4 regions of the Halopseudomonas sp. L-58 genome follow, and region 4 is predicted to be linked to each of the others. Evidence: predicted binding sites of a transcription regulator. Region 4 holds the regulator's gene; each other region holds the start of a gene.
What was found. Region 4 encodes sigma-54, which starts transcription at its own class of promoters, with help from an activator protein. Its sites were predicted from a motif close to ANTGGCATNNANNTTGCTNT; they were not measured.
Positions count from the first base shown of each region.

Region 1: a site for sigma-54 is predicted at 4,458-4,477, ahead of glnA (glutamate--ammonia ligase). Genes of this name have one in related genera too.
Region 2: a site for sigma-54 is predicted at 3,165-3,184, ahead of AC13EY_RS13640 (pilin). Genes of this name have one in related genera too.
Region 3: a site for sigma-54 is predicted at 4,012-4,031, ahead of flgB (flagellar basal body rod protein FlgB). Genes of this name have one in related genera too.

Region 1 covers NZ_JBSXON010000086.1:6,954-12,559, reverse strand. Annotated here, with positions in the region: gene ntrC (nitrogen regulation protein NR(I)) at 1-678, opposite strand, end outside; gene glnL (nitrogen regulation protein NR(II)) at 802-1,881, opposite strand; gene AC13EY_RS17835 (DUF4124 domain-containing protein) at 2,182-2,817, opposite strand; gene glnA (glutamate--ammonia ligase) at 2,962-4,365, opposite strand; gene thiI (tRNA uracil 4-sulfurtransferase ThiI) at 4,677-5,606, shown strand, end outside.
Region 2 covers NZ_JBSXON010000071.1:189,813-195,418, reverse strand. Annotated here, with positions in the region: gene AC13EY_RS13650 (type II secretion system F family protein) at 1-1,230, opposite strand, end outside; gene pilB (type IV-A pilus assembly ATPase PilB) at 1,234-2,934, opposite strand; gene AC13EY_RS13640 (pilin) at 3,229-3,624, shown strand; gene AC13EY_RS13635 (sulfatase-like hydrolase/transferase) at 3,699-5,540, shown strand; gene AC13EY_RS13630 (O-antigen ligase family protein) at 5,530-5,606, shown strand, end outside.
Region 3 covers NZ_JBSXON010000029.1:44,510-50,115, reverse strand. Annotated here, with positions in the region: gene AC13EY_RS02075 (flagellar brake protein) at 1-79, opposite strand, end outside; gene AC13EY_RS02070 (flagella synthesis protein FlgN) at 200-658, opposite strand; gene flgM (flagellar biosynthesis anti-sigma factor FlgM) at 739-1,065, opposite strand; gene flgA (flagellar basal body P-ring formation chaperone FlgA) at 1,207-1,803, opposite strand; gene AC13EY_RS02055 (chemotaxis protein CheV) at 2,025-2,972, shown strand; gene AC13EY_RS02050 (CheR family methyltransferase) at 3,006-3,833, shown strand; gene flgB (flagellar basal body rod protein FlgB) at 4,084-4,500, shown strand; gene flgC (flagellar basal body rod protein FlgC) at 4,503-4,943, shown strand; gene flgD (flagellar hook assembly protein FlgD) at 4,961-5,606, shown strand, end outside.
Region 4 covers NZ_JBSXON010000056.1:23,069-28,674, reverse strand. Annotated here, with positions in the region: gene rapZ (RNase adapter RapZ) at 1-717, opposite strand, end outside; gene ptsN (PTS IIA-like nitrogen regulatory protein PtsN) at 719-1,177, opposite strand; gene hpf (ribosome hibernation-promoting factor, HPF/YfiA family) at 1,199-1,507, opposite strand; gene AC13EY_RS08105 (RNA polymerase factor sigma-54) at 1,632-3,128, opposite strand; gene lptB (LPS export ABC transporter ATP-binding protein) at 3,222-3,947, opposite strand; gene lptA (lipopolysaccharide transport periplasmic protein LptA) at 3,944-4,450, opposite strand; gene lptC (LPS export ABC transporter periplasmic protein LptC) at 4,485-5,060, opposite strand; gene AC13EY_RS08085 (KdsC family phosphatase) at 5,057-5,578, opposite strand; gene AC13EY_RS08080 (KpsF/GutQ family sugar-phosphate isomerase) at 5,587-5,606, opposite strand, start outside.

The sequences.
Region 1 (5,606 bases), on a different contig from region 4:
GGCGGCGCCGGTGAACGCGCCTTTCTCGTGACCAAACAGCTCGGACTCCATCAGATCCTTCGGAATCGCGGCCATGTTCAGCGCAATAAACGGGTTGCGCGCACGCGGGCTGTGGCGGTGCAGGGCGTGGGCGACCAGTTCTTTACCGGTACCGGATTCGCCGTTGATCAGTACGGTGATGTTGGAGTGCGACAGGCGACCGATGGCGCGGAAGACTTCCTGCATTGCCGGCGCTTCACCGATGATTTCCGGCGTGCGAGTCTGCAGGATTTCCTCTTCCTGCGCCTCCTGCTCATGGGTGTGGGCCAGTGCGCGGCGGACCAGGGCAACGGCTTCGTCCACGTCGAACGGCTTGGGCAGGTATTCGAACGCGCCGCCTTGGTACGAGGCGACGGCGCTGTCCAGATCGGAATGGGCGGTCATGATGATGACCGGCAGCTTGGGGTAGCGCTCGCGCACGGTAGCCAGCAGGTCCAGCCCGCTGGTGCCGGGCATGCGAATATCGCTGATCAGCACATCCGGATGCTGGCGCTGCAGGCGCGCCAGTGCGGCGTCTGCGCTATCGAAGGCGACCGGATCCATGCCTTCCTGTTGCAATGCCTTCTCCAGTACCCAGCGGATGGAGCGATCGTCGTCAACGATCCAGACATTCTCGGCGCGATTCTGTGAGCGGGTCATAAAGCAGTTCTCCAGGTCCGGTCCAGCCGGCAGGCAGTTGAGGCATTGCGCAGAGGCAGGCATGCGTAGGATCGAGCTGCCGGCGGGGCAGCTGTCGTTGTTCTTCGGAGGCGGCTGGTCATGTCAGTCGGCTCCCTCCTGTTCCAGTGGCAGAAACAGGGTGAAAGTGGTTTCTCCCGGTACGCTGTCGCACTCGATCAGCCCCTGATGCTGGCTGATGATGTTCTGGGTAATCGACAGGCCGAGGCCGGTACCCTCGGCGCGACCGCTGACCATCGGGTAGAAGATGCTTTCGGCAATATCGGCCGGGATGCCGGGGCCGTTGTCGATGACTTCGACCCGGCACACCAGTCGGTAACGGGTCTGGCCGATCGTGAACTGGCGCAGCGTCCGGGTGCGCAGGGTGATCTGGCCCTGTTCGAGCGGGCCGTTGGCGGCGAGTGCCTGCATGGCGTTGCGGACAATATTCAGCAGCGCCTGAATCAGTTGCTCGCGGTCGGCCTGCACGTCCGGAATACTTGGATCGTAGTCGCGCTTGATATGCAGCGCGCCCTGGGTTTCGGCCTCGATCAGGCTGCAGACGCGCTCGGTAATCTCGTGAATGTTGATCGGCCGCAGCGCCGGTGGCCGGTACGGGCCAAGCATGCTGTCGACCAGATTACGCAGGCGGTCGGCCTCTTCAATGATGACGTCGGTGTAGTCCTTGAGACCGTCTTCCGGTAGTTCCCGGGCCAGCAGCTGAGCGGCGCCGCGAATGCCGCCGAGCGGATTCTTGATCTCGTGGGCCAGGCCGCGAACCAGCACTTTGGTTACTTCCTGTTTGGACAGCTGTGCCTCTTCCTTGGTGATGCGCAGCAGGCGATCACGCGGGTACAGCTCCATCAGCAGCCAGTTGCGATTGGCGGCTATGATCGGCGTGACCGAGTAATCCGCCATCATGCTTTGTCCGTTGCTGAGGGTCAGTTGGGCTTCGCGCTTGGTGAAGGGGTGTCCGTTCTGGACTGCGTTGTGCAGTGAGTCCAGTGCCGCTGCACTGTCGGTGAACAGGTCCTGCACGGGCTGCTGATACACCCTTTGCCCGCTGACAGCGAGCAGCATTTCCGCCGCGGGGTTCATGAAGCTCAGGCGCAGGTCGCTGTCCAGCAGCAGTACCGCTGTGGTCAGGTTATCGAGAATCTGGCGTAGAAATCGGTCTGGCAGCATGGCTATATCCGTCGTTTGGGCAGGGAAATGCAAGAAGCGAACCAATTCGGGGCGCATTCGGGGCGACGCGGGCAATCGCTTGCCCATTTGTTTGTCGGCTTGCGTCTGCCATGCCCGGGGGCGTGCGCAGGCCCTGTATTTACTGGCTTTCTTGTTATCGCCGGCTGGCGTTGACAGAGGCTTTAGCCGTTCGTCGGGTTAAGCGTTGTCGGTCAGGCGCATTGCAACGGTGCGCGAATTGGAGTCGCGAGCGACGAGTATGCACCGAAATGGTGCGCTCGTCATTCGGGCTGAGGAGGGTCACGGGGTGCTGGCGGGTGGCTTGGGTACGTTGGGCGCTGTGGGGGCTGCCGGTGCCCGTGGCGCCTGATTCGGTGAGTTGATCCTCCCCGGCTGGTTGAGCGAGGTGCGTTGCACATGCACGGTAATGGGGCTGCTGGCGCTCAGTTCCTCGCCGCTGGTATTGGTGATGACGGCTTCAATCTGGTGCGATCCCCGGTCGAGGTTCGGCAGGGTCAGGCTGGCTTCGGTCTGACCCGAACCCGGCAGCGCCTGTGCTGACAGGGTGCCGTCGACCCGGGCGCGCAGCAGCGCACCGGTGCGCAAGGGAGGATCAATGGCAATGCCGAGAATCAGGTTGCCGTCATTGGCGCGCACGGCACTGTCGTTGGCAGGGCTGGTGATCTCCAGTCGCCGGTAACGGCCCTGGGCGGCAGCCGAGTTGCTGCTGCTCTCGTCGGGCTGATTGTAGGATGGTGAGGGGCGTGGCGGCTCCATTGCGTTTGGGGCGCTGACCTCAATGCGTCTGGCATTGGGTGAGGGCTGGTCCGAGTAGACGGTATTGCCCTCGGCATCAGTCCAGGTATAGATCTCGGCGGTGGCGCTCTGGCTGAAGATCAGGGCACTGCACAGGGCATAGATAAGCGTGCGCGGCATTGTCGTACTCTCCTTGAGACATGCCCCCATGCTGGCACCGTCCGGGAGGGCTGGCAACTGCTCCGGTCTGCCTTGGCGACAGACGTAAAAAAGGGGCGCCCGACCGGGCGCCCCTTTTTGCTGTGACAGTTGCCTGTCTCTGGATCAGACGCTGTAGTACAGGTCGTATTCCAGCGGGTGAACGAAGGTGCGAACCTTGATTTCTTCGGCGCTCTTCAGGTCGATGTAGGCGTCGATGAACTCGTTGGTGAACACGTCGCCCTTGGTCAGGAATTCGCGGTCTGCATCCAGCGATTCCAGTGCTTCCTTCAGGCTGCCGCAAACCTGCGGGATCTGTGCGGACTCTTCCGGCGGCAGATCGTACAGGTTCTTGTCGGCTGCATCGCCAGGGTGGATCTTGTTCTGGATACCATCCAGGCCGGCCATCAGCAGTGCAGCAAAGCACAGGTAGGGGTTGGCTGCCGGGTCCGGGAAGCGCGCTTCGATGCGGCGTGCTTTCGGGCTGGAAACGTACGGGATACGGATGGAAGCAGAGCGGTTGCGGGCGGAGTAGGCCAGCATGACCGGCGCTTCGAAGCCGGGAACCAGACGCTTGTAGGAGTTGGTGGCCGGGTTGGTGAACGCGTTCAGCGCCTTGCCGTGCTTGATGATGCCGCCGATGAAGTACAGGGCGGTGTCAGACAGGCCGGAGTAGCCTTCGCCAGCGAAGGTGTTGGTGCCGTCTTTGGAAATGGACATGTGAACGTGCATACCGGAACCGTTGTCGCCGTACAGCGGCTTCGGCATGAAGGTAGCGGTCTTGCCGAACGCGTCGGCAACGTTGTGCACGCAGTACTTCAGGGTTTGTACTTCGTCGGCCTTCTTCACCAGGGTGTTGAACAGCACGCCGATTTCGTTCTGGCCGGCAGTTGCCACTTCGTGGTGGTGAACTTCAACGGTCAGGCCCATTTCTTCCAGTGCGTTGCACATGGCGGTACGGATTTCGTGGTCGTGGTCGACCGGCGGAACCGGGAAGTAGCCGCCCTTGACGCCAGGACGATGACCTTTGTTGCCAGTCTCGAAATCGGCGTCGGTGTTCCAGGAAGCTTGCTCAGAGAAGATCTTGAACATGGAGCCGGAGATGTCGGACTTGAATTTGACTTCGTCGAATACGAAGAATTCCGGCTCCGGACCAACGAATACGGTGTCACCGATACCGGTGGACTTCAGGTATTCCTCGGCGCGCTTGGCGATACCGCGCGGGTCGCGCTCGTAGCCCTGCATGGTGGAGGGCTCAATGATGTCGCAGACGATGATCAGCGTCGGCTCTTCGGTGAACGGGTCCAGAACGGCAGTGCTGTCATCGGGCATGAGGATCATGTCGGAGGCTTCGATGCCTTTCCAGCCGGCAATCGAGGAGCCGTCGAACATCTTGCCGTCTTCGAAGAAGTCATCATTGACATCACGTGCCGGCATGGTGACGTGCTGCTGCTTGCCCTTGGTATCGGTGAAGCGCAGGTCTACCCACTTCACGTCATGCTCGTTGATCAGTTGCATCGCTTTCGACATGGTTTCCTCCAACAGGAATCTTTTGCCAGACAGCGGGTCTGGCGCCTCATATAACGTCTAGCGGACAGGCCGCCGTTCGGTTGCATTACAAGTGAGCAAAAGGTGTGCCATTTCGGAGCATTGGCTGAAAGCCCCATTCTTGACATCTTCTGCTCCATAAACCGATGGTTCGCACCATTCTGGAGCACCTTGTTGGTGCAGTTGGTGTGGCTAGCGACCCAACTTGGTGCACGTTGCACGCGGCAGTTAGCCGAGCGCCGAGCGCCTGCTGCGCGTATAATGCAGCGCTTTGCGCACGATACGCCAGCCCCATGAAACTGATCATCAAATTTTTCCCGGAAATCACCATCAAGAGCCGCCAGGTTCGTAAACGCTTTGTCGCACAATTGAAGGGCAACCTGAAAAAGGTGTTGTCGGCGGTCGACCCCCAGGCCCGGGTCAACGGGAACTGGGACAGTCTTGAAGTCAATCTGGGGCCTGATGCGGCGCTGCAGCAGCGCTGCATTGAGCGTCTGCGCAACACGCCGGGTATTTCGCACTGCTTCGAGGTGCACGAGTATCCGCTTGGCAGCATCGATGAGTTGATTGAGCTGTGCGTGTCCAGCGTGGGCGAGCAGCTGCGCGGCAAGACCTTCGCGGTGCGCTGCAAGCGGGTGGGCACTCATCCGTTCTCCTCGCAGGACGTGGCGATCAAGGTTGGCAGCGCGCTTAACAGCCGCTGTGGCGCGGCAGGTGTGTCGCTGAAAGATCCTGAAGTAGAAGTGCATGTGGAGATTCGGGATCAGAAAATATATCTGATCCAGGCGCGTCATGAGGGCATGGGCGGCTTCCCGCTGGGCACCATGGAGCCGGTGCTCAGCCTGCTTTCCGGGGGGTTCGACTCCACTGTGGCGAGCTATCAGATGCTCCAGCGCGGTCTGCTGCCGCATTTCGTGTTCTTCAACCTGGGCGGTAGTGCCCATGAGCTGGGCGTGCGCCAGGTTGCCCATTACCTCTGGGAGCGCTACGCCAGCAGTCATCGCCTGCGCTTTGTCAGTGTTCCGTTCGAGGGCGTAGTCGCCGAGATTCTGCAGAACGTTGAAAACAGCCAAATGGGTGTAGTGCTCAAGCGCATGATGCTGCGGGCGGCGGACCGTGTGGCCTACCGTCTGGGTATCGATGCGCTGGTCACCGGTGAGGCCATTGCCCAGGTTGCCAGCCAGACGCTGCCGAATCTGAGCGTTATCGACAAGGCGGCCGAG
Region 2 (5,606 bases), on a different contig from region 4:
CGGCAGGTACATGGCGACGATCAGGCCGCCGACCAGAATACCCAGCACCGACATGATCAGCGGCTCGAGCAGGGTGGTCAGGTTGTCGACCTTGTTGTCGACCTCGGCCTCGTAGTAGTCGGCCACCTTCTCCAGCATGCCATCAAGGTTACCGGACTCTTCACCAATGCCGGTCATCTGAGTTGCGAGCGACGGAAACACCTTGGTCGCGCGCATCGAGAAGTTGAGCTGGGAGCCAGCAGACACGTCTTCCTTGATTTTCATCACCGCGTTGTAGAACACCACGTTACCGGATGCCCCTGCGACCGAGTCCAGCGCATCCACAAGCGGCACACCGGCAGCGAAGGTGGTGGCCAGAGTGCGTGCATAACGTGCCACTGCCGCCTGATAGACGATATCGCCGACGATAGGCGCCTTCAGCAGGGTGCGGTCCTCGAAATCACGGAAGGCCTTTGATCGTTGATGGGCTTGTGAGTAGGCGTAACCGATAGCAATTATCAGCACCAAGGCGACAAACCACCATGACTGCAGCCACTCGGATAGTCCGATCACAAACAGGGTAAAGGCCGGCAGTTCGGCGCCAAAGTTGGCGAACACTTCCTGAAATGCTGGCACAACCTTCAGCAGCATGACCGCCGTTACGATCACCGCCACCACAATCACCGCGATCGGGTAGGTCATGGCCTTCTTGATCTTGGCCTTGAGTGCCTCGGTCTTTTCCTTGTAGGTCGCGATGCGATCAAGCAGGGACTCCAGTCGGCCAGATTGTTCGCCCGACTCAACCAGGTTGCAAAACAGATCGTCAAAATACTTGGGGTGCTGGCGCAGGGAGTCTGCCAGTGTGTTACCGGCGGCAACGTCTGTCTTGATCTGCGTGACCAGTTTGCCAACGCTTGGGTTCTCTGCACCTTCGGCAATGATCTCAAACGCCTGAATGATGGGGACACCAGACTCCATCATGGTTGCCAGCTGGCGGGTGAAAAACGCAATATCCAGCGGCTTGATCGGTTTTGGCCGCTTGCCGAACAAGGTTGATTCGCGCTTGATTTTTGTGACCAGAATGCCCTGCTTGCGCAGCTGGGTTTTAACCAGTGCAGCGTTCTCGCCCTGAAGCACGCCGTCGATCCGGGTGCCCTTGCGATCCTTGCCCTCCCACTTGAAGGGGTAGAGTTTTTCTTCCTTGGCCTTCCTGGCGGCGGGTTTCTTTCTCAGTGTGGCTTGTTGCGCCATGACTTAATCCTTGGTCACTCGGTTGACTTCCGCCAGGCTGGTCACACCTTCTTCCGCCTTCATCAGCGCGGATTGGCGCAAGTTTCGGAAACCCTCACTCTGGGCTACGTCGGAAATCTGAATGGAGTTGCCGTCCTCCATGATGATGCGCTGCATCGCAGGAGTGATCTTGACGACCTCATAGATACCAACACGACCTTTATAACCGTCTTTACAGTTTTCGCAACCCACAGGGCCGTAAATTGTTATGCCTGCATCAATTTTTTCCGGCGTGAAACCTTCTTCCAGCAGCACCTCACGGGGCACGTCCATGGGCACCTTGCAGGACTTGCAAAGCCTTCTTGCCAAGCGCTGGGCTATGATCAGGTTGACCGAGGTGGCGATGTTGAACGAGGGCACACCCATGTTGCGCAGACGGGTCAGCGTCTCGGCGGCGCTGTTGGTGTGCAGGGTGGACATTACCAAGTGCCCGGTCTGGGCGGCCTTGATCGCGATTTCGGCGGTCTCAAGGTCGCGGATCTCGCCCACCATGATGATGTCCGGGTCCTGACGCAGGAAGGCGCGCAGCGCCTGGGCAAAATCCAGACCCTGCTTGGGGTTCACGTTGACCTGGTTGACGCCTTCCAGGTTGATTTCGACCGGATCCTCGGCGGTGGAGATGTTGCGCTCCATGGTATTGAGGATGTTCAGGCCGGTATACAGCGATACGGTTTTGCCCGAGCCGGTCGGGCCGGTAACCAGAATCATGCCCTGCGGCCTGGCAAGGGCCGCCATATACATCTGCTTCTGATCGTCTTCATAACCCAGCGCGTCGATACCCATCTTGGCGCTTTCGGAGTCGAGAATACGCAGCACCACCTTCTCGCCCCACAGCGTTGGCAGGGTATTAACCCGGAAGTCGATGGCCTTGCTTTTGGAAATCTTCAGCTTGATGCGGCCATCTTGCGGCTTGCGGCGCTCGGCCAGGTCCATGGACGACATCACCTTCAGGCGCGCAGCAATGCGCACGCCCAGCTGCACGGGAGGCTTGGCAACCTCGTGCAGCACGCCGTCGGTGCGGAAACGCACACGGTACATCTTTTCGTAGGGCTCAAAGTGCAGGTCAGATGAACCCATGCGCACGGCATCGAGCAGCATCTTGTTGACGAAGCGAACTATGGGCGCGTCGTCGGCGTCAGTGCCTCCGTCCGCACGGTCTTCATCCTTGACCGATTGAACGTCCAGCTCGTCCAGATCTGCATCGCCAATATCGCCCAAACCACCGGTTGGGCTGTCGAGGTATTTTTCGATCGCGCTCAGCAGCTTGTCATCTTCGACGATCACAGCGTCGGTCATCAGGCCGGTGTGGAACTGCACATCACTGAGGGCCTGCTGATTTGTTGGATCAGAAATGGCCAGATACAGGCGTGAGCCGCGCTTGAACAGCGGCATCACATTGTGCTGACGCACCAGCTTCTCGCTGACCAGCTCCTTGGGCTGAGCTTCCTTGTCCAGCGCGCTGAGGTCGAAGTAGGGGTAGCCGAACTCTTCAGCGCAGGTCATTGCCAGCGAGCGGGCATCTGCCAGCTTCTTCTGCACCAGATGGGTAATCAGCGGAATCTTGTCCTGACTAGCCTGCTGGCAGGCTTTTGCGGCCACGTCGGCCTGAATAAGGCCTTCCTGCACGATGCGCCGTGCGAGCCCTGAAAGAGCGGGGGTTTCCATGTGGCAATAGTCCTGAATTTCAAAAACGTCAATGCTGCAGACTATAGTACAGACACCGCCGGGATTGAACTGTCCGGGTGGGCCTGCTGTGCGTGGGTTATCAGTAAGCGACCTGCGTCGGGTGAAGTGAAGTGACAAAAAATGTCACTTTCTGTCGTGCGCTGTCTTGTCGGAGACGTCCAGAAGATTGGTATGTTGCGGTGCACGGGCCGCAATACGGCGCTTTTCCTGTTGGTCCGGTTCTTGCTTTGATCTTGGTAGCCGCATGGCTATTTCACTTAAAGGAGTAAACACATGAAAGCACAAAAGGGTTTCACCCTTATCGAACTGATGATCGTAGTTGCAATCATCGGTATTTTGGCTGCTATTGCACTGCCGGCGTATCAGGATTACACCAACCGCGCCAAGGCGTCTGAAGTCGTTCTTGCTGCCAGTAGCGCTCGCACTTGTGTGAGTGAAATGGTCCAGTCGGGCGAAACCACCTATTCTACCTGTGACTCATCCCCAAATAGTCAATATGTTGCTACCGTAACCGTAAATGCCTCCGGCATCATTCTGGCTACCGGTCAGGGGGATATGGCAGGCTTCAATATCCAACTGGCGCCGACTATTTCTAGTGGCTTTATTCAAAAATGGGAATGCACCGTGGCTCTTGGTAATCAAAATTGGGCGCCGAGTACTTGTCGCTAATCTGAGACGTTGTTTAGTCTAAGGCAGGCCTTTATCGGCCTGCCTTTTTTTTGGGAGAATATAAGAGGGTTTGTATGGGGGTTGTAATATATCTGATTTTTATGTTTCTCCCTGTATTGTGTGATTTATGGTTCTCGCGTAGCTATTGGGGTGAGGCGGTTAGTTTGGTGGAGCGATCGGCTTCTCCCTATGTGTTTTTTGCGTTTGGCTGGTATGTTTTTGTTGTGCTGTTTTTATATTTGGGGGCGTATTTTTTTTATAGGATGGTACTGCTTTCCTTATTTGGCAGGGTAGCGGCTATCCGCTCCTTTGAGGTGTTAGCTTCACTTGTCTTTGTTATATATATACACGCTGTTAGCATCTTTGTTTTTCCTGGTTCGTTTTTTAGTGGCGCTATCGGATATGTAAGTCGTCCTGACCTGATTTTTATTGTCGGCTCAGTTTTGGGTTTGTTTCTTGTTTTTTATTGGCTGTTGTTGTCAGTTAAAAATATTGTTTTGTTGGTTTTTGTTGTGGTTGCTTTTTTTGTTCCATATTTGTTTGTGCATGATGGTGGAGGTCAGAAGGCTCAAGAGCGCAAGAATGTTATATTAATTGGCGTGGACTCTTTGTCTGCGCATGCATTGGAAGATGGCCAGTCGTTGCTGCCAAATATGACAAAGCTGTGGATGGAAGGAGTATCCTTTCGGCGAGCCTATACGAATATTGGTAGAACTTACCCCGCTTGGGTCACGCTTCTCACTGGCGCAGGAATACAAAGCCACAGAGCGTATTTCAATTTGAGTGACAGAGAATGGTCGGCTAATGCTGATAGTATTCTTGTGAGTCTAAGGCGCGAAGGCTACTACAGTGTTTTGGGTATAGATGAAAGGCGTTTTAATAATATGGGGGAAGAGTTCGGTTTTGATGTCGTGGTCGGTCCTAAATTTGGTGCGCCCGACTTTGTTGTTCAAGCTCTTGTAGACAACCCGTTAGCTAATTTGCTCTTGCAGTGGAGAGGAAGTAAGTGGGTTTTACCTTGGAGCTGGATGAATGTGGCTGCTCACTCCGGATATAGGCCAGAAAAATTTGTGGACGAGGTTGTCGCTGCGTTGCCTGGTGGCGAAAAACCTGTCTTCTTGGCGGTGCACTTCGAGTCAGCACACTTTCCATTTAATGTTCGTGACAACAGTCATGTAGTTCGATCTATGGCTGACAAATATACTGCGGCGCTGTCTAGTGTAGATGTCCAAGTGGGTATGTTGTTGACCCAGTTAAAGAATCGAGGGTATCTGGATAATGCGCTTGTGGTATTTCTTTCTGATCACGGCGAGGCAATGGGGGAATATGAAGGTAGTGTTAGCTTTGGTGAGGATGTGTTTCTGGTTCAGAGCTACGGTCATGGTACGGACTTGTTAAGTGATCATCAAAATAGAATTCCGTTATCTTTTGCTACATATATTGATGGGCAAATGGTTGTTGACCAAGAAGCGCGAATGGATCACGTTTCATTGCAAGATGTTCGATCGATGGTTGAACGCTATTTGGCTAGCGGCCAAGTAAGCGTTAGCGAGGCTGCTCATCCATGCTTCTTTGTCGAGACAGGGCTGCGGATGGAAAGTGCTCGTAATTACGAAAATCTTAATCAGATTACTGTTGCAAGGGAGGCAGAGGAGTTGTACCGGCAGCGTTCCGGGATTTTGGTTTTGAAAGATTCGGCTGTAAATAGGCAGCTTGCAAAAAAGGATGTCGGATATAGATGTGCTCATAAGTTGGTTTGGTACTCTTATGAGAAGGATCGGGTTTATGGCGTTGACCTTTCGGATGTAGGGGAGGTATTGGGGCCCAGCAAAGTAACTCCGCAAGAAGAGGGATTGGTACGTTCCTATCGTCAAAATTATCTGAAAATAGCTGAGAGCGGTATGCATGACCGTTGATAGAGATAAAGTCTTTGATTTCTTATCTGTGATAATCGCCTGTTTTTTGTTGGGGTTGGCTACAGT
Region 3 (5,606 bases), on a different contig from region 4:
CGGTGAAGCTGATGGTCAGCGCGTCTCGAGCCTGCATCAGGGTACGTAGCAGAGAAATTATCTCAACGGGGGCGCGCACCTCTCTGGGCGGCTGGGGGCCGGTTTCTTGTGAAAACAGGTTGGACACGTCGGCTTCTCGTTATGATTCGTAACAGCAGGCGCAACTATACCGCGAGGTTGGCGGCAATGATATTCGTGATCAGGCCTTGCTCAGGTTTCGAGTAATGCCGGAGCGGCTGCGATTGCCGAGTTGATCATAGATGCCGCTACCCGGTTCGCCCTGATTGCGCAGCAGATCAAGCATGGTGCGAGTGCTGTGCTGGCTGTGGTGAACAAGGCGGGCGTTGCGATCATTGGCCTGCTTGCAATTGGCCAGCGCCTCAAGGAACTGCTGGTAGCCCTGCTGGAGCTGGGGGTCGCCCGCCTGCTCGATGTGGGCGGCCAATTGATCTTGCGAAATGTTGTGGGTCTGACAGTAGTGCCTGATTGCCTGGTCGTGAACAACCAGTGCGTCTGCAAGGCTGCGCTTCTGGGCTAGCAGGGGTTCGAGCATGGCCATGTCCTGCCGGGTCAGGGCGTCGCGTTCCTGTTCAAGCAGGTCCAGATAGCGCTGGCAGTCCTGTTCCGCCGACTCGAAGCGTTCTTGCAGTAGGTGCATGGCTTATCTCCTGACTGAGGCTGCCCCTTGGCGGGGTTAGTCGAAGAGTACAGCCAGTGTCGATATCTGACTACTGGCTATCAGCTTTCCAGATTCAGCAGTCTGTCTGCAATTCGGCTGCTGTCAGCCTTGTAGCTGCCATCGGCAATGGCTTGCCGGATCTGGCTGATACGCTCGTTATCCACTTCGGGCAGCTCGCGCAGCTTCTCTTCGATGGCCTGCAGTTGCTGGGCTTGAGCGCTCAGGTTGACTGATGACGTGCTCTCTGTCGACTTGGCCTGGCTAGCCGCAGCCTGAGTGCCAGACTCGCTGACCGAGCTTGCTTCACGCTTGCCTGCCGCACCGCCAGCCTGGCTGCTGCGACCGGCGCCATTCGGGCCGTTGGGCGAGTTGAAGTCGATGACCATGATGAATTCCTCAAACTGTAAAATCTTCTCTAGCCGCTGTAACGGCAGCCGGAAGGAAAACTTTAGGAAAAAATAGTGTGAAGACCGTCACGGCGTGAGAGGCAGCGCTCGGCAAGCGGAAAAAGCTGTTGCCGCGCATGATCACATTCCTGCTTCTACCTGTCCAGGGCCGGTTACCCGGGCTCTTATGACCCGGTTGGAGCGCGTGTTACGCACGCGAATCTGGGCGCCGAGTGTACCATCTTCCAGCGCCTCTCCAGGCATCCGAACGTTGACACTGCTGTTGCCGGCGCTGATGACTACCTTGTCGCCACGCTGTATCAGCCGATTCTGCTCCAGCTGGGTATGACTCAGGACGGTATCGGCGCTGACGTTGCGCTTGAGCTGCATGCCTATAGCCTGGGCCGGGTCGAGCAGGTAATTGCTGTTCAGCAGGCCGGTATCACGCTCGGCCAGGCGAATGTCCTGCGCACCGATGACGCCGCCCCGTGATAACGGGCGGCTGCTTACCACTACCTGCTGGTAGAGGCTGACCTGAGCCTGCACAAACAGCCGCCAGGGGGAAGGGCCGTCACAGGTTACCCTGACGGTGACCCGGCCGATCGGGATGTCCGGGCTCTCCAGACGAGCCGAAAGGGCGTCCTCGGCGCATATCGGCAGGCGCAGGCGCTGATCGAGCCTGTTGATGCGAACCTCATGGCGCGGGTCGCCGCCCAGGGTCTGCGCATAATCGCTCACTTGCTGCTCAAGATATTGGCTGGTCACGCCGATAAGTTGGTCAATGAGCGGGTTTGCCTGTGTGGGGGCGGAAAAAAATATCGCCAATACCGCGCACCCGGTGATAAAACGCATACAATTACCTACAAACAGTTGGGTGATGTCCGTCAGATTAACGTCGTCTGCTGATGGGCCTGCACGAAACATGCCGTTTCACCCGATGCAAACATGAGGAGCAGTCCATGGCTGGTGTGATGGATTCAGTCAATCAGCGAACCCAGCTGGTTGGCCAGAACCGACTCGAACTGCTGCTGTTCAGGCTGGCCGGCAATCAGCTGTATGGCATCAACGTTTTCAAGGTCAAGGAAGTGCTGCAATGCCCTCGACTGACGGCGATGCCCAAGCTGCATCCAGTCGTTCGCGGCGTAGCTCACATCCGTGGCGGCACTCTGCCGATCCTTGACCTCAATCGCGCCACCGGCGGCCCCGGGCTGGACAACCTTGATACAGCATTCGTGATCATTACCGAATACAACTACAAGGTGCAGGGCTTTCTGGTGCGTTCGGTTGAGCGCATCGTCAACATGAACTGGTCCGAGATTCATCCGCCGCCAAAGGGTACCGGTCGGGAGCACTATCTGACAGCAGTCACCCGGGTTGATAATCAGATGGTCGAGATTATCGATGTGGAGAAGGTGCTGGCAGAGGTGGTACCCACCAACGAGAAGATTTCCGATGGTGTCATTGATGCGGAGTCCCAGGCCGATGCAGGAGCCCGGACGGTTCTGATCGTGGACGACTCATCGATTGCGCGTAAACAGGTGGCGCGTTGCCTGCAGGAAATCGGTGTCGAGATCGTAGCGCTGAATGATGGTCGCCAGGCACTGGATTGGCTGAAGGCGAGGGCTGATCAGGGTGAGGATGTCAGTCAGTCTCTGCTGATGATGATCTCTGATATCGAGATGCCGGAGATGGATGGCTACACTCTGACCGCTGAAGTGCGTAACGATTCGCGCATGAACAAGCTGCATATCATGCTGCATACGTCGTTGTCGGGGGTGTTTAACCAGGCGATGGTCAAAAAGGTCGGTGCGGACGATTTCCTTGCCAAATTCAAGCCGGATGATCTGGCGCAGCGGGTGATCGAGCGCTTGCGTTCGTTGCGCGGTGACGCTGATGGTCAGGCCTAGCAAGATGGTTTTAACTGAGACAAGGCAGGCTTCGTGACTTTGGCAAATCAGGATTTTCAGCTGTTCCGGGACTTTCTGGAGAAGGCCTGCGGTATCGTGCTGGGTGACAACAAGCAGTACCTGGTGTCCAGCAGGCTTAATCGGCTGCTTGAGCAGGAGGGCATTGCCAACCTCGGCGAGCTGGTCAAGCGCATCCAGGCCCAGCCGCGCGGCGGTCTTCGCGAAGCGGTTATCGATGCCATGACCACCAACGAAACCCTCTGGTTTCGTGATGTCTATCCGTTCGAAGTGTTGAAAACCCGGCTGATTCCGGAGTTCATCAAGAGCTCGCCAGGCCAGCGTCTGCGTATCTGGTCCGCAGCCTGCTCCTCGGGTCAGGAGCCCTACTCGTTGAGCATGGCAATCGACGAGTTCGAGCGCAGTAATCTGGGCCAACTGCGTGGTGGTGCCCAGATCGTGGCAACCGATCTCTCCGGCGGCATTCTCAATGCCGCCAAAAAGGCCGAGTACGACAGCCTGTCTGTTGCGCGCGGCCTGTCGCAGGATCGCCTGGCCCGCTATTTCGATCAGCTCGGTCCGGGGCGCTGGGCGATCAAGCCTGCCATTCGCAATCGCGTCGAGTTCCGTGCGCTGAACCTGCTGGACAGCTACTCGATGCTGGGCAAGTTTGACCTTGTCTATTGCCGCAACGTGCTCATCTATTTCTCTGCCGATGTCAAGAAAGACATTCTGCGACGAATTCACGCAACACTTAAGCCGGGCGGATATCTCATGCTCGGGGCCTCCGAGGCGCTGAACGGACTGCCGGAGCTGTACCAGATGGTTCAGTGCAGCCCGGGGATTGTTTACAAGGCCCGTTGAGGGCGTCTTCTCCAGTGCGACGCCCGTGCGCAGCATCCTCCCAAGCCGGCATATTTCTGCCGGCTTTTCTCTTGCCGCCAGCCTTCCGAAAACCGGTTTGTCTTGCCGCTTGCCGGTAAATCATTGCCGCTTTTCTGGCGCCCTATGCCTAAGTTGCTGAAATAAAAAGAACTTAATATTTGGCACGCTGATTGCTTAGCTGTTTGCAGTGACGTTTTTTGGTCGACGGACCGAAACGAGGAAGGTGGCAATGAGCATCAGTTTCGATAACGCCCTCGGGCTACATGAGCAGGCACTGAAGTTTCGCTCCCAGCGTGCCGAGGTGCTGGCGAACAACATCGCCAACGCCGAGACCCCCAACTACAAGGCGCGGGACCTGGACTTCAATGCTGTCCTGGCTGCCCAGCAGGGCGCCGGTGTACCTGGCGACGGCCAAAGTATGGCGGTTGAGCGGACCAATGCCGGGCACATGGCGCTGGAAAGCCTGGTTGATCAGGTGGCGGGTCTGCGCTATCGCAATCAGCTGCAGCCGTCGGTTGACGGCAATACCGTCGACTCCGAAGTCGAGAAGGCGGCCTATGCCCAGAACGCCATCGACTTTCAGGCCAGCTTTACCTTTCTCAACAGCAAGTTCAAGGGGCTGATGTCAGCCATCAGAGGAGACTGATCATGTCGCTCGATAAAGTGTTCGATATCGCCGGTTCCGGCATGAGCGCCCAGTCGCTGCGGCTGAACACGGTCGCAAGCAACATCGCCAACGCCGATACCGTCTCCAGCAGCATTGATCAAACCTACCGGGCCAGAAACCCGGTATTTGCCACCATTTTCAACAGTCAGCAGGCGACCGGTGGTTCGTTGTTCAGTCCGGATCAGCAGGCCGGTGACGGTGTGGCGGTGCTTGGCATCGTCGAATCCGATGCCAGTCTTGAGCCGCGTTATGAGCCGGATCATCCGATGGCCAATGAAGACGGCTATGTGTATTACCCGAATGTGAATGTAGTGGAGGAAATGGCCAACATGATGTCTGCCTCACGGTCCTACCAGACCAACGTGGAGGTCATGAATACCGCCAAGACCATGCTGCAGCGCGTTCTGACGCTGGGTCAGTGAACGGAGATAAGTAGACCATGAGCATCAGTAATGTTTCATCAGGTGCGTCGGCGCTGGATCAGTACCAGCTCGATTCAGACCGCTTCGCGACCGGCAACGAGCTGGGCAAGGATCAGTTTCTTCAACTGCTGGTGGCGCAGATGAACAACCAGGATCCGCTTTCACCCCAGGAAAATGGCGAGTTTATTGCCCAGTTGGCGCAGTTCAGTACGGTCGAGGGGATCGATAACCTCAATGGCTCGATGGAGTCGCTGCTGAGTGGTTACCAGTCTTCGCAGGCGTTGCAGGCCTCGTCGATGGTCGGGCGGACGGTGATCGTGCCGACTGACCAGGCGGTAGTGGACACTTCTGCCGGTCTGGAAGGGCAGCTGGCGTTGAGCTCCAGCAGCAGCAACGTGTTCGTCAAGGTCTATGACGAATCCGGCAGCCTCGTGGATACCGTGAATCTGGGCGCACTGGAAGCCGGGATGCACGACTTTACCTGGGACGGCACCGACGGTGCCGGCAACCTGATGGAGCCGGGTGTTTACACCTTCGAGGCGATGGCCACCATCAACGGTACCAATACGCAGATGGCGACACTGCTGCCGGCCAATGTGGACAGCGTTTCGCTGGGGGCGGGTAGCGGTGGCGAGATGCTTCTTAATGTGGCCGGGCTGGGCA
Region 4 (5,606 bases):
GGCGGCGTAGCGGGGCAGCCATTTCTGCAGGTAGTGACAGATGTCCTGGTACATATCTTCCACTTCCGGCTGTTTGCCGAGGTAATCACTGACCGGGGCATCACGGCCGGAAAAGGCGCGCAGGTCGGGCAGCCAGTAAGGGTTGGGCAGGCAACGCACGTCGAATACCAGGTCGGCATCCACCGGCAGGCCGCGTTTGAACCCGAATGACTGGATCAGGACCGAGGGCTGGCTGCCCTTGGTGCCGAGCAGTCGCTGTTTCAGGTGGTCGCGCAACTGGTAGAGATTCAGGTGGCTGGTGTCGACCTTGAGCGTGGCCAGGTCGATGATCGGTTGCAGCAGCAGTGCTTCACGGTCCAGGGCCTCGCCAAGTGACAGGTTGCCGTCGGTCAGCGGGTGTTTGCGGCGGGTTTCCGAAAAGCGCTTGATCAGTACGTCGTTACGCGAGGCCAGGAACAGCACGTCACACTGGACTCCTGCATTGCGTACGTCCTGCAGCAGCTCGGGGAAGCGTGCCAGGTCGTTGGGCAGGTTGCGGGCGTCGATGCTGATGGCGACTTCCGGCAGGCTGAAATCATTCTGTCTTGCCTGGCGGGCCAGTTCGGGCAGCAGGCCTGCGGGGAGATTGTCGATGCAGTAGAAGCCGTTGTCTTCAAGCAGATGCAGCGCGGTGCTTTTACCCGAACCGGAACGGCCGCTGACGACAATCAAACGCATGTCAGCCTCCGTCGCCGTCGCCAACCATGACGCGATAAAGCGCATCCGCGTCCGGTGCTGCGCGCAGTGCATCACGCAGCTCGGCGTTGTCGAGCTTGCCAGCCAGCATTTTGAGAATCTGCAGGTGTTGCTCGGTGGCTTCCTGCGGGACCAGCAGCACGAAGATCAGGTCGACAGGTTGGCCATCGAGAGCGTCGAAATCGATTTTGCCGTCCAGCTGCAACAGGGCGCCTATGGCCTGGTGGCAGTCTTCCAGACGACAGTGAGGGATGGCAATGCCATTACCAAAACCGGTTGACCCCAGGCGTTCACGAGCGATCAGGTTTTCGTAGATGGCGTCAGGATCCAGGTTGGTGTGCTGGGCGACCAGCTTACCGATCAGCTCCAGCACACGTTTTTTGGATCCGCCCTGAACGCCGGCGAAGGTACGTTCAGGGGTCAGGATGTGGTCTATTTGCATGGTGATGCAGTGAAGGTCCGGTTATCGGTCGTTCGCGCCTTGCTGACGGTCGATGTGCTTTTCCTTGTGCTTGATCAATTGGCGATCCAGCTTGTCGGTCAGCAGGTCAATGGCGGCGTACATATCGGAGTGTTCTGCCAGGGCAACCACTTCACCACCGGCAATGTGCAGGGTGGCTTCGGCCTTCTGCCGGAGTTTCTCTACTTCCAGGGTGACCTGGACGTTGGTGATCTTGTCGAAATGCCGCTCCAGGCGGGACATTTTTTCGGTGACGTAGTCGCGCAGTGCGTCGGTGATATCGAGTTGGTGACCGCTAATGTTCAGTTGCATACGGCATCTCCTGATTGGCTTGTTGTTGCTGGGTGACGACCTGTCACCCGGTATTGCCACTTGCGTGATCCCTGAACTGGATCTGCTGCGTTGAACGGCTCATTCGAGCCTGTTTTCGCAGGTACTAGACCAGTCTCTTGCGTTCGCTCGAAGGCGCGATGTTGAGCGACTCGCGGTATTTCGCGATGGTCCGTCGGGCTACTTCAATGCCCTGTTCTTCAAGTAAACCAGCGATCTTGCTGTCGCTCAATGGTTTCTTTGGGTTTTCTGCTGCGACCAGCTTTTTGATCAGCGCGCGGATAGCGGTGGAGGAAAATTCCCCGCCTTCGCTGGTGCCGACGTGGCTGGAGAAAAAGTACTTCAGCTCGAAGATGCCGCGCGGCGTGTGCATGTATTTCTGGGTCGTAACCCGCGAAATAGTCGACTCGTGCATGCCGACGGCTTCGGCGATGTCATGCAGCACCAGTGGCTTCATCGCCTCTTCGCCGTGCTCAAGAAAGCCACGCTGGTGTTCGACGATCTGGGTGGCGACCTTCATCAGGGTCTCGTTGCGACTCTGCAGGCTCTTGATGAACCAGCGCGCCTCCTGCAGGTTGTTGCGCAGGTAGGTGTTGTCGTCACTGGAGTCGGCCCGTCGCACCATCGAGGCATAGTGGCCGTTGACGCGAACCTTGGGTACCGCTTCCTGGTTCAGTTCAACCAGCCAGCGATTGGCGTCGCGGCGCACAATCACATCCGGTATCACATACTCCGGCTCGCCCGAGGCGATTTCCGAGCCCGGGCGGGGGTTGAGCGTCTGAATCAGCGCAACCACGTCACGCAGCTGGTCTTCCTTGAGCTTGCTGCGGCGCATCAACTGGCTGAAATCGCGGCTGCCGAGCAGTTCCAGGTGATCGCGCACGACGCGGGTCGCCTGTTCCAGCATCGGGGTGTTCTCGGGCAGCTGACGAATCTGCAGCAGCAGGCATTCGCGCAGATCCCGCGCGCCAACGCCTACCGGCTCGAATTGCTGGATGCGATGCAGCACCATTTCGACTTCATCGAGTTCGACTTCGAGCTCTGCGGGCAGGGAGGCCAGAATGTCATCCAGCGACTCTTCAAGGTAGCCGTCGGCATTGATGCCGTCGATCAGCGCTGTGGCGATCTGATAATCGGTTTCCGACATCGGCAGCAGGTTCAGCTGCCATTCCAGATGACTCTGCAGGGTCTCGCCGGTGCCGGTACGCGAGGTGTAATCCCAGTCCTCGTCATCCTGGCTGGGCAGCGAACTGGCAGAGGTCTGGTAGACGTCTTCCCATTGGGTATCGACCGGCAGTTCACTGGGAATCTGTTCATTCCAGTTGCCTTCCTGGTCGTTTTGTCCGTGCTGCTCGATGGAGTCGAGGGAGACCGGCTCGGGCAGGGTTACCGCGGGGGCGTCATCGTCGCCGCTTTCCTGGGCGCTGCTGCCGTAGTCGTCATCGCCGTCGTCTGCCATTTCCAGCATCGGGTTGGCTTCCAGTGCCTCCTGCACCTCCTGCTGGAGGTCAAGGCTGGATAGCTGAAGCAGTCTGATGGCTTGCTGCAGCTGCGGTGTCATCGTCAGCTGCTGCCCCATCTTGAGGACGAGCGAGGGTTTCATTGTGTCGCGAAATACCTTGTGCGCTTGATCAAACCATGTGCCGGGCGAAGTCCGGACTCGTTCCCCGCTAGCATGCCTGAGTTGCGGGTGCTTTTATAGCCGGAAGGCGTGGCCCAGGTACACATCTTTCACTGTCTGGTCCGCCAGCACGGTCTCGGCGTCGCCTTCAGCGATGATGTGGCCGTCGTTGACGATATAGGCCTTGTCGCAAATGTCCAGCGTCTCGCGAACGTTGTGGTCGGTGATCAGTACGCCGATGCCCTTGTCCTTGAGGTGCTGGATGATCTGCTTGATGTCGTTGACCGAAATCGGGTCTACCCCGGCAAAGGGCTCGTCCAGCAGAATGAAGCTGGGGTCGGTTGCCAGTGCGCGCGCAATCTCGGCGCGCCGGCGCTCACCACCGGACAGGCTCATGCCAAGACTGTCGCTGAGGTGGTGGATATGGAATTCACGCAGCAGCGATTCGAGTTTCCCCTCGCGCGCCTGACGGTTCAGGTCCTTGCGGGTTTCCAGAATCGCCATGATATTTTCGGCGACGGTCAGCTTGCGAAAGATCGAGGCTTCCTGCGGCAGGTAGCCGATGCCTTCGCGGGCCCGGCCGTGCATCGGCAGGCGGGTCACGTCCTTGCCGTTGACGGTGACCTGGCCTTCATCCGCCTTGACCAGGCCAACGATCATGTAGAAACAGGTAGTTTTGCCTGCGCCGTTCGGGCCGAGCAGGCCGACGACCTGGCCGCTATCGATGGATACGGACACATCACGGACGACCTTGCGCGATTTGTAGGCCTTGGCCAGATGGCGCGCCTGTAATGTGGTCATGGCGTTGCCGGCTCTTCGCTTGGCGCTTCGGTATTGCGGCTGCGCGGCTGAATCACGATTTCGATACGCCCTGAGCCCCCGCCGCCGTTGGCGCCGCTGCTGCTGTTGCCGGCATCGACGACCTGACGCTGAATGTCGTAGCTGACATGCTCACCCTGGAAGGTATTGCCGGACTGTTCAAGAAACGCATTCCTGATCAGCACGATGGTCTCGCGGTCGGCGTGGTACTCGATGGTCTCGGCGCGCGCCTTCACCGGCGGTTTGTTGGCTTCCGGCGTTTGCTGATAGGTGGCCGGTCCGCCCTGGGTGATCATGGTATTGAGCTCACCATTGGCATTGGTGGTCAGGGTAACGCGGGCACCGGTGAGGCGCAGGGTGCCCTGGGTAATGACCACATCGCCGGTGTATACGGCGGTATTGCGCTTGTCGTCCAGCGTCGCGCTGTTGGCCTGAATGCGAATCGGCTGGCTGCTGTCGCTGGGCAGTGCCAGAACGTGGCTCACTGGACACACGGCCAGCGTCAGGGCAAGGAGGGATTTAACGCACCTCATATTGGCCTCGTACGGTGGACAGCAGCTTCAGGCTACCGTCGTTGAGAAATAGTTGCATGCCCTCGGCAGTGGTCACACTGCGAGCGGCTTCGATTCTAACCGGTTGATCGGTTTCCGCGTAGTCACGGGCGGGAAACAGGGTCAGGGCTGACGTGGTCAGCTGACGCGCGTCATCGGTGTTCTGTTTCAGCAGGACATCGGTCGTCAGGTCAACGCGGTCACCGCGCTGGGTAACGACACCCTGACGCGACTTCAGCAGCCACGGCGTCGGATCCTCTCCCCGGTAGAACAGCAGCTCAGGGTCTTCCAGGTGAGTACTGCCGTCGTCTACCTGATGAACGGCATGGGAGGTCGTCAGCCGGTATGCAACCTTGCCCTGTTCATTGAGCATCAGGATGCGCGCGTTGTCGATATAGAAGTCGGGACGGTCGGTCTGAGTCTGCGGCTTGCCGGTGTTGAAGCTGGACGGATTGATGTTCCAGTAACCGACAGCCATCGCCAGCGCTGCCCCGGCAATGATCAGCAGGCCGACGACCAGATAGCGTGGTAGCGTCAGGTTCACAGGTAGGCTGCCTGTGCCTGGTCCAGGGTACCCTGGGCGCGCATGATCAGTTCGCAGAACTCGCGGGCTGCACCCGCGCCACCGGCGGCGCGGGTAACGCCATGGGCGTGTTCGCGCACAAAGGTGTCGGCAGTGGCGACCGCCATCCCCAGGCCGGCGCGGCGGATGACCGGCAGGTCCGGCAGGTCGTCGCCAAGGAAGGCAATCTCGTGCATTTCGACCGGGACGATCTCACGCAGCTCGGCCAGGGCGGTCAGTTTGTCCTCGCGGCCCTGAATAAGGTGCTTGATGCCCAGGTTGGCGGCGCGGCGCTCGACCAGTGGCGATTTTCGGCCGCTGATGATGGCGACCTCGACGCCCGAGGCGATGAGCATCTTGATACCGTGGCCATCCAGCGTATTGAAGGACTTGAACTCGGTGCCGTCGGGCATGAAATACAGGCGGCCGTCGGTCAGGACGCCATCAACGTCGAAGATGGCGAGGCGAATTGCTTTTGCGCGTTCGATCAGCTTTTCCATATTCAAACTCAGACCACGCCCGCACGGA